Regions from separate parts of the Lentibacillus songyuanensis genome, predicted to be linked through region 1. Evidence: a T-box and tRNA genes for the amino acid it is inferred to sense, from the RefSeq annotation. Region 1 holds a T-box; the other holds one or more tRNA genes.
The links. The T-box of region 1 lies ahead of glyQ (glycine--tRNA ligase subunit alpha). A T-box ahead of a tRNA ligase gene usually reads a tRNA of that ligase, here a tRNA-Gly.

Region 2: it encodes a tRNA-Gly, which carries the amino acid that the T-box ahead of glyQ (glycine--tRNA ligase subunit alpha) is inferred to sense. The anticodon was not compared.

What each region holds. Positions count from the first base shown of each region.
Region 1 is NZ_JBCLVH010000045.1:2,214-7,171, forward strand. It holds gene glyS (glycine--tRNA ligase subunit beta) at 1-1,644, opposite strand, end outside; gene glyQ (glycine--tRNA ligase subunit alpha) at 1,644-2,522, opposite strand; T-box leader at 2,596-2,768, opposite strand; gene recO (DNA repair protein RecO) at 2,819-3,562, opposite strand; gene WMZ97_RS21620 (YqzL family protein) at 3,625-3,771, opposite strand; gene era (GTPase Era) at 3,870-4,772, opposite strand.
Region 2 is NZ_JBCLVH010000009.1:73,028-77,985, reverse strand. It holds gene WMZ97_RS10910 (alpha/beta hydrolase) at 1-680, shown strand, start outside; gene dat (D-amino-acid transaminase) at 768-1,625, opposite strand; gene WMZ97_RS10900 (Crp/Fnr family transcriptional regulator) at 1,904-2,593, shown strand; tRNA gene WMZ97_RS10895 (tRNA-Gly) at 2,708-2,781, shown strand; gene WMZ97_RS10890 (ABC-ATPase domain-containing protein) at 2,938-4,647, shown strand.

The DNA of each region.
Region 1 (4,958 bases):
GATATCTGGTTCGATACCCACTTCCTTTAATAAATAAGTTGCTCGTAATGCTACAAATTCGTTGAGTTCGCTCATTATTGTTTGTTCATCAGCTATATCGATGTCTGTTGTCTGATACAATTCCTTCGTGATATCCAGCAGTTTCCATACTGGTACGTTCCACTTTTCATGCTGCAGAATCTTTAAGATGCCAATCGCTTGACGTCTTAAACCATAGGGATCTTGTGAACCAGTGGGAGTGAGTCCAACCGAAATACAACCAACAATAGTATCCAGTTTATCAGCAATACTAACGATTGACCCTTCCATTGTCGTTGGCAGCTCATCTGTTGCATGACGAGGCAGGTAATGCTCCGCAATAGCCTGGGCCACAAGTTTATCTTCCCCAAAGAAAAGTGCATATTTTTCGCCCATTATCCCTTGGAGATCAGTAAATTCGTTCACCATATTGGTCATTAAATCAAACTTACTGATTTGTGCTGCCCGGACAGCTCGTTGTTTTTGCGTATTATCCACCCCGAGTATAATGGCAATTTGTTTCATAAGACTGACGACTCGTTCTACTTTTGCATGAATCGTGCCCAGCTTTTCCTGAAACACCACTTTTTTCAGTTTGTTCAAATAAAATTCTATCGGCTGTTTCCGATCTTCTTCATAGAAAAACCGTGCGTCTGCCAGGCGCGCCTTCAATACCTTTTCATTCCCTCTGGCAACGGTTTCGAGTCCCTTGGCATCTCCATTTCGAACCCCAACAAAATAGGGCAATAATTCATCCGTCTGTGATTTAACGGGAAAATAACGCTGGTGTTCCTTCATCGATGTAATAAGTACCTCTGCAGGCAGTTCCAGAAATGCTTGATCAAACTCACCAATAAAAACAGTAGGATATTCCACTAAGTTGCGCACTTCATTAAGTAAATCTTCTGCAATCGGAATTTGGATCCCCTGTTGACTTTCCAATTCTTTTATTCCATCTATAATCAATTTTTCCCGCTTAGCAGGTTCCGCGATCACGAAGTTTTCCGCCAGCCGGTCAATATATTCCCGCGTGTGATTCAGAGCAACCTCTTTCCCTAAGAAACGATGTCCTCGTGTTTGTCTCCCAGTTTCAACATGGGCAACAGTAAATGGGATTACTTGATCATCATATAATGCCACAAGCCAGCGTATCGGACGTACATAACGGAGTTTCTCCTTACCCCAATGCATATTTTGCGGAAATTTTATTGCTTCAATAATATCTTTAAATGACGGAAGCATCATGTCAGATGGATTTCCTTCAATATGTTTTTTCACAAAAATATACGTTGTGCCTTTGACATCCTTTGTATAGATATCGTCTGTTGTTTTACCTTGACCTTTGGTAAAACCTATCGCTGCTTTTGTCCAATTTCCATCCGTATCCTGTGCAATTTTAACCGCCGGGCCTTTCACTTCTTCCTCCAGAACCGCTTGTTCTTCGGCCATATCGTGAATCAATACCGCCAGTCTTCTTGGGCTGGAATACGACGAAATAGAGGAAAAAGAAATACGTAATTCCTCTAACCATTCTTGCGTCTTTTCCCGAAGCTGTTTTTCGGCATCGTCAATAAATCGTGCCGGCATTTCTTCTAATCCTATTTCAAACAACGCATCCTTTGCCATTATTTTTTCTCCTCCTTCAACATCGGAAATCCCAGTTCTTCACGTTTAGCAACGTATGCCTTAGCAATCCCTCTGGCTAAATTACGCACGCGGCCAATGTATCCTGTACGTTCGGTTACTGAAATAACGCCTTTCGCATCAAGCAGGTTAAATGTATGGGAACATTTCAGTACATAATCGTAAGCCGGAAAAATCAGACCCTTTTCCATCGTAGCTTTTGCTTCTTGTTCATACATAGAGAATAATTCAAATAGCATCTTGGTGTTTGATTCTTCAAATGTATAGGTAGAATGCTCATATTCCGGCTGCAAAAAGATATCCTTTACCGTAACTCCATCGGTCCATTCTAAATCAAAGACATTTTCTTTATCCTGAATATAAGATGCCAGTCGTTCCAGTCCATAGGTTAATTCGACTGCAACTGGATATGCTTCCAGCCCGCCGATTTGCTGAAAATAGGTGAATTGCGTGATTTCCATACCATCCAGCCATACTTCCCATCCTAATCCAGCAGCACCAAGTGTCGGGTTTTCCCAATTATCCTCGACAAAGCGAATATCATGTTGTAACGGATCGATCCCAAGCTTAATGAGAGAATCGAGATAAAGGTCTTGTACATTCGCAGGTGACGGCTTCATGATAACTTGAAATTGATGATGCTGGTATAATCGATTGGGATTTTGTCCATACCGGCCATCTGCAGGACGTCTGGACGGCTCAACATATGCAACATTCCATGGTTCGGGTCCCAAGCTTCTAAGCAGTGTCATTGGAGACATGGTGCCGGCACCCTTCTCTACATCATACGCTTGTGTTAAAATACAATTTTGGTCAGACCAATGCTTTTGCAATGTCAAAATCATTTGTTGAATATTCATTAATGTGTTACCTCCCTATTCACGAAAAACTACGAGACAAGAAAAATCCGCCCCTATGTCTAACTGACTTAGACATAGGGACGGATTTTGGTCCGCGGTTCCACCCTATTTGCTCCTATAATCAGAGCCACCTTATTAAAAACGCTCCGGAGTGCCTTCCCCATTGTCCCATTATCCAGCTTCCACCAACCTGGACTCGCTACGAATCGTAAAGCAACAGGTACTTTTCTCCATCCACACACTATTTACAAATATGTACAAATCATACTGTATTTTCGGCTATGTGTCAATGATGTTCACTTAAACTTGTCGAGTTGCTTTAAAAACCTCTTGGATTTTATGTAGTACCCGCCATAGTGTTCGTAATAGGCATCCAGAATTTGCCGCAGTTTATTAATCGTCTCTGCTTTCACCGAGATATTTCCAATTCGTTCCAGGCCGACATTGCTGAACAAATATAAAAGCCTTGCCAATGTATTTGTCACCCCAATGGCGTATGGGTCGATATGCTGACAATTCTTGCATAATAACCCACCCTCGATGATCGAAAACGAAAAAGGAGTGTCCGTGCTGCCACAATTTGTACATTGATTAACGGTTGGCGCAAATCCACCCTTGTTAAATAGCTTCATTTCATACATCATGATCGGAATATCTGCTGACTCGTGTGTAGTAATCCAATCCATCGTTAACAAAAGCTGGTTATAAATAAATGCATCTGATGTTTTTTCGTCAACCAATTTGTCCGTTAATTCAACGATATAGGCTGCATAAGCAGTTTTGACAATGTCTTCGCGAATGGTCCGAAGTGAATTCACTATTTCTCCTTGCTGGATGGTACTTAAACCAGTATGTATATATACGAAAAACTCACCATGAATGAATGGCTGCGTAACTGCAGCCATTCTACTCTTTGGCTTTTTGGCGCCCCTGGCAATTGCCGCGAATTTACCTATTTTTTTGCTGAATATCGTTACAATTTTATGTGTTTCACCATAATCCTGTGTTTTAATGACAATACCTTCCATTTTTTCTAGCACACGGTTCACCTTTCTTTTATAAAGCTAAAAAATGTGAAACAGGTCATTCGGCTGGTTGTGCGCTACATGTTGGTATCAAGATGTGTTAACTCTTTCTCATGCTGTCGTTTTTGCCCTTTTCCGGTAGGTTCTGTTTCCATCTCTTTCAATAACAAATAGGTTTCAATGTTTCCTGTCTGACTGAATACTTTCCATGTAAAGTCGATCATTAGAAACCACTGCCTTTCTTTAACATTTAAAAAAGTATCAACCTCACTATTAGAATGACCACCCATCATGAAAGAATGAGTTATAATTTTTACCATGTTTAATATTCATCTTCCCGAAAACCTAAATCCCGAAGCTGGCTTTGCCGATTACGCCAATTATCTTGAACCTTTATCCATAGCTCCAAATAGACTCTTGTCCCGAGTAATGCTTCTATATCAGCGCGTGCCCTTTTCCCAATTTCCTTCAACATTTTTCCTTGTTTCCCAATTAATATCCCCTTTTGTGACTTTCGCTCCGTTATCACTGTTGCCTGGATAAATATCGCATTTGATTCTCGCTTTTCGATATTTTCAATGACAACGGCAATCGAATGCGGGATCTCTTCTCTTGTAAGCTGCAAAACTTTCTCCCGGATCAGTTCGCCAATAATAAATCGCTCTGGATGATCGGTCACTTGGTCTGTGGGATAATACTGTGGCCCAGCCGGTAGATGCGTTTTTATAACACCCAATAGATGAGCAACATTATTCCCCTCCAGAGCCGATATAGGGATAATCTCCTCAAACTCATATTTACCTCGATATAAATCAATCAGCGGAAATAGGTCCTCTTTTGGGATTAAGTCCATTTTATTAATGATTAGAAAGACCGGTTTTTTTACTTGCTGCAGTCGGTCAAGGATGTATTGATCTCCCCTGCCATAGCCTTCTTTGGCATTAATCATAAACAGGACAGCATCCACTTCATTTAACGTATTCTCCGCTATTTGCACCATAAAATCACCAAGTCGATGTTTTGGTTTATGAATCCCCGGCGTATCAATAAAGACGATTTGTGCATCTTCCTCTGTTAGAACACCCTGAATCTTATTTCGGGTCGTCTGTGCTTTATCACTCATAATCGCAATCTTTTGTCCGATAACACGATTCATAAACGTTGATTTTCCTACATTCGGCCGGCCGATGATGGCGATAAAACCTGATTTAAAGTTGTTTTCCATGTTGTGTCCTCCGGTGTCTGTCATCTATACCTGTTGTCTTGTTACTGCGTATATATTCCATAATACTACAAATAAAGCTCACTTTCATATAATCGACAAAACCTTTAAAAAGAAGTTGTTTTTTGACAGAGAATCTATGCATATTTTACTGACGGCAGAAATAAAACTAGGACATAACTTAATATT
Region 2 (4,958 bases), on a different contig from region 1:
AGCCAACAACGAAAACGGTAATCTTAGCACACGGGTACCTTGGCAGTGGCAAAGATATGGGATTGTATGCGCGTTATTATCATGATGCACTCGGATATAATGTGTTGATGCCTGATGCGCGCGGTCAAGGGGAAAGTGAAGGGGACTACATTGGATTTGGCTGGCATGATCGTCTGGATTATGCAGATTGGGCTGATTTGATGATTGATAAGTTAGGAGACAATGCACAAATTGTGCTGCATGGTGTTTCCATGGGAGCAGCCACCGTGTTAATGACAAGTGGAGAGAATCTTCCTGATAATGTGAAAGCCATTGTTTCAGATAGTGCGTATACAAGTGTGAGAGATATGTTTGCGTATCAAATGAAACGCATGTATCATATCCCATCGTTTCCGGTGCTGCCGACTACTAGTCTGGTGACAAAGATGGAAGCAGGGTATTGGCTAACGGAAGCGTCTGCACTTGATCAGGTGAAAAAAGCGACCGTACCGATTTTATATATCCATGGCAACGCAGATAAATTTGCTCCTGCACGTATGTCTGAGGAATTATATAAAAACACTAAAAGTGATGCAGAGCTCATGATTGTTGACGGCGCTGGACATGCTGAATCATTCGTACTTGCACAAGATAAGTACGAAGCAAAACTGCAGGAGTTTTTAGGGAAGTACGTAGAGTGAGGCACAGGAACAGGTAGAGTGTCTCCATGTTTCCCATGGTGGATTAAATCCGGAGAAGAGCTACCTGTCCCGCCTATGATAGTCGACCTATGACTCGCTGATGTTGGCGTCTTGTTTGTATGCTATTTGCAGTTGTTTTGTGATGTTGCCAGGTTTGCCATTAGCGATTGGTTGATGATCAACTGTGATGATTGGCATAATTTCCGAGGTGCTGCTCGACAGAAAAAGTTCATCCGCATTAGCAATATCATCGACGGAAAAAGCTGTCTCATTGAACGGAATGCCAAGTTTTTCCGCAAATTGTTCGACACGAATTCGCACACAACCATGTAAAATTTGATTGGTGGCCGGATGCGTCATGATCGTACCATCTTTCACCAGATAGACATTTGATGAACTGCATTCCGTCACCGTGCCATCTTTGTGCAAAATGGCCTCGTAACATCCTTGCTCCTGAGCTTCTTGTTTTGCCAAGACATTTGGTAACAGATTAAGGCTTTTAATATAACAATTTTCCCAGCGTACATCGCGTTGTGTAATCGCCTTGACACCATTTTTTAAATTGTCCAGATTCCTTGGCTGTTTTGAAACATAAGCATATACATTTGCGTCTACGCCGGTTGGAAATGTATGCACACGTGGTGCGGAGCCGCGTGATGCTTGAAGATATACTTTTGTATCGGTTTTGACATCATTTTTAAGTAATAAGGTATGCAATAAATCGGTTAGTTCCACCTTTGTAAAGGGCAGGATAATTTTGACTGCTGCTGCCGATCGAAATAAGCGATTGACATGTTCGTCAAGCAGATAATAGGTACCGTTATACACACGAATCACTTCATATACACCATCTCCAAATTGCAGCCCTCGTTCCTCGAATGGATAATGCAATGTGTCGCGGTGTACAAATTTTGTTTGTGATAATACGACAGGATAATTTGTCATTTCTATTCCCTCCCATAAGCCATAAGATCATTCTATATCTTCATACAACCATTGTAAACAAAGAATTCCTAATTGTCGTACCGCGGGAAATCATTTGGAATGAAGAATCTGAAAGTGATACCGGTTTAATGGAAATTTGTTTAATTTAGTGATAAATATCACGGTGTGTATTATATTTCTCATATATAATAGTGATAATGAAGCAGTGTGTGTTACATAAAAGTAATTGGCTAAGCACACATGAATCGTATCCATCTTCTAAAAGGAACGTGATGACAATGGAACCTTTATTATTACGGCTGGGTCAGCGGGATTGTGACAAGCTGATTGCCAATACGAAACGGTTACATGTAAAAAAGGGCGCGGTTATTTTTAATGAGGGAAGCCCAGCGGAGCATTTATTTTTTATCGAAAAAGGGGAGATGCGCATTTTTAAGAACCTTGGTGATAATAGGGAAATTACGATATTTACCCGGGGTGAAGATGATGGATTTGGTGAGATTGGTATTTTTAGTGGGAAAAAGTATTCAAATACAGCTGAGGCAACAAGAGATAGTGTAATCCTATCCATTCATAAAGATGTTATTGAATCCATTTTGGCTGAGGATGGGCATCTGTGTTTGCAATTCATCAAATGGGTTGCCGAGTCATTGGAGGCTAGTAAAGCACAAACTCGTGATTTTCTGGCATTTGGATCGGAGGGCGCAGTGGCATCCATGTTTCTTCGGTATGTCAATATGTATGGCGTGGTAACGGTGAACGGAATCCGTATCACAAAGCCAATCTTGATTCAAGATATTAGTAAGTATATTGGAATTTCCAGAGAGACGGTCAGTCGAATTGTAAACAAATGGAAGGAAAAAGGAATCCTCACAAATGATAATAAATATTTTTTAGTGAAGGATATCGACTATTTGAAAACACTGCTTGCATGTGATTCGTGTGGCGTGGAAAATTGTGTGCTGTAGGTGAAGTCAGATAGTAAATCTTGTAGGGTATTCGTACACTTTTGTTAAAAAAACGACAAATTTCTCTTGAATTGCGATGATAGACTTGCTATAATAAAAAATGCATTACAAAAAGCGGGTGTAGTTTAGTGGTAAAACCTCAGCCTTCCAAGCTGATGATGAGGGTTCGATTCCCTTCACCCGCTCCATACATATGTCATAACGCAGTGTTTCGTCGGATGAGCGACGAGGTGTTGCGTTTTTTTCATTGTTTGGAGTTTTTGACTCGTGTCTGCACTTGAATTTAGAGTTCTCTAAGTAGTATTCTTTAAGTTAGAAATGATTAATTAATGAGGGATTTTAATATGAGACATTTGTTACAACAATTAAAACAACTAGATGGAAAAGGGTATAAAGCTTACAAAGGTGTACAAGGAACCTATTATTCTGCTCGCTTCACGTTATCGATTGACTATGTACAGGGGGATCCATTTGCGTCCCCTTCCAAAATTCGTGTCGTGGTGCCACAACAGCAACGTCGCATTAAGCGCGAATGGATGGAAGATGATTACCGCAATGTGGCGACAGCGGATGCGCTAGCCCGATCTGTCGGTAAAGCAGTAGCAGGCAGTCATGTTCAGGTAAAAGGATCCGGCAAAAGTGGTGCTGTGTTATTTGATACACCTGGGCAGGAGGTCTTGGAGCGGAGCGCGGTACAAATCGGTCCGAATGGTACCACTATCTGTCTGTCAGTTGGACTTCCCGCGAATGGAAGACGGATCAACGGCAGGGAAGCCATCAAGTTATTTGAAACGGTTATTCCCGCGATCATCAACAAATCGATTTTTACGATAACCGATCAGGAAATGGAACAGGCGGTTCAATTAGCAGATCAGCAAGAAGCTATTCGTGAGGAGATGGTCAAACAGGGGTGGATTGCGTTTATTGCGAATGGAGCAATTTTACCAAGAGAAAGCGGGATAAGCAATCGCCCGTTGAAACAAGCAGTTCCCTTTCAAAGCCCGAAAGAAAACCAAGTAACCATTCGTGTGCCCCACCGGTCTGAAGCCTTAACAGGAATGGCGATCAAAAAAGGAATTACATTGATTGTTGGCGGTGGTTATCATGGCAAAAGTACGGTGCTTGAGGCGGTGGAACGAGGTGTCTATCCGCATACCAAAGGGGATGGGCGTGAATTTGTCTTGACCGATCCAGATGCCGTCAAAATTCGTGCGGAAGACGGCAGGCAAATTAAGGGTGTGAATATTTCACCGTTTATTTCTAACTTGCCACATAAACAGGAGACGGAGTGTTTTTCCACAGAAAATGCAAGTGGCAGTACGTCACAAGCAGCAAATGTTATGGAGGCTTTAGAGGTTGGTGCGACAACATTGCTGATTGATGAGGATACAAGTGCAACTAATTTCATGATCCGCGATCACCGAATGCAGCAATTGGTGACACAAGAACAAGAACCGATTACCCCGTTTATCGATAAGGTAAAACAAATGCGTGATCAGCTCGCTGTTTCAACGATTCTGGTAATGGGAGGTTCCGGCGATTATTTTGCTGTTGCCGACGAGGTAATCATGATGGATGAATATGTTCCACGAAATGTGACGGCAAAGGCAAAAGCAATCATGGAGCAGTACCCGATGGAACGAAATGGTGTTAATGATAGTATGTTTGGTACGATCGCGAAACGTTGCTTGAAGCCGAGTAGCTTGCAAACGCAAAAAGGGAAGCGGGCGAAAACACAAGCAAAAGGATTAACGAAAATCTTAATGGGTCGAACAGAAATTGTTTTTGATCAAACAGAACAACTAGCAGATGCCTCACAAACACGGATGATTGCGGAGATCATTTCCTATCTGGATCGGACCAATGGCTTGGAAAAGGTTAGGACATTAGCAGATGTGCTTGTAGAAATAGAACGGAAAATGGATGATGATGGACTGGCTTCGTTTACTAGTTTTTCAAAGCAACACCCCGGTGACATTGCCCGTCCACGCAAATATGAAATTGCCGCCGTATTAAACCGGATCCGGACATTGCAAGTGACCCAAATGGACTGATATACGGCGCAGGGGGCAGTTTTAGACCGCTTAAAAACGCACCTTTTATCCCGCAAGTCCCCCACTGAATAATCGTTTGGGAGAAAATGGGCTAAGACGTGCGGGAACAGCCCTGAAACGTGTGGGAGTAGCCCTGAAATGTGTGGGAGTAGCCCTAAAACGTGCAAGGACCAGCCTGAAACATGCGACAGCAAGTTCGAAATGTGTAATAGGTGCAGAGGTTTTTAAAACGAATCTATTTCACTTTTTCAGCAGTCTCAGCCGATTCCACTATCCCGTATCGATCGTTCATGTGAATTCCCGATCGGATA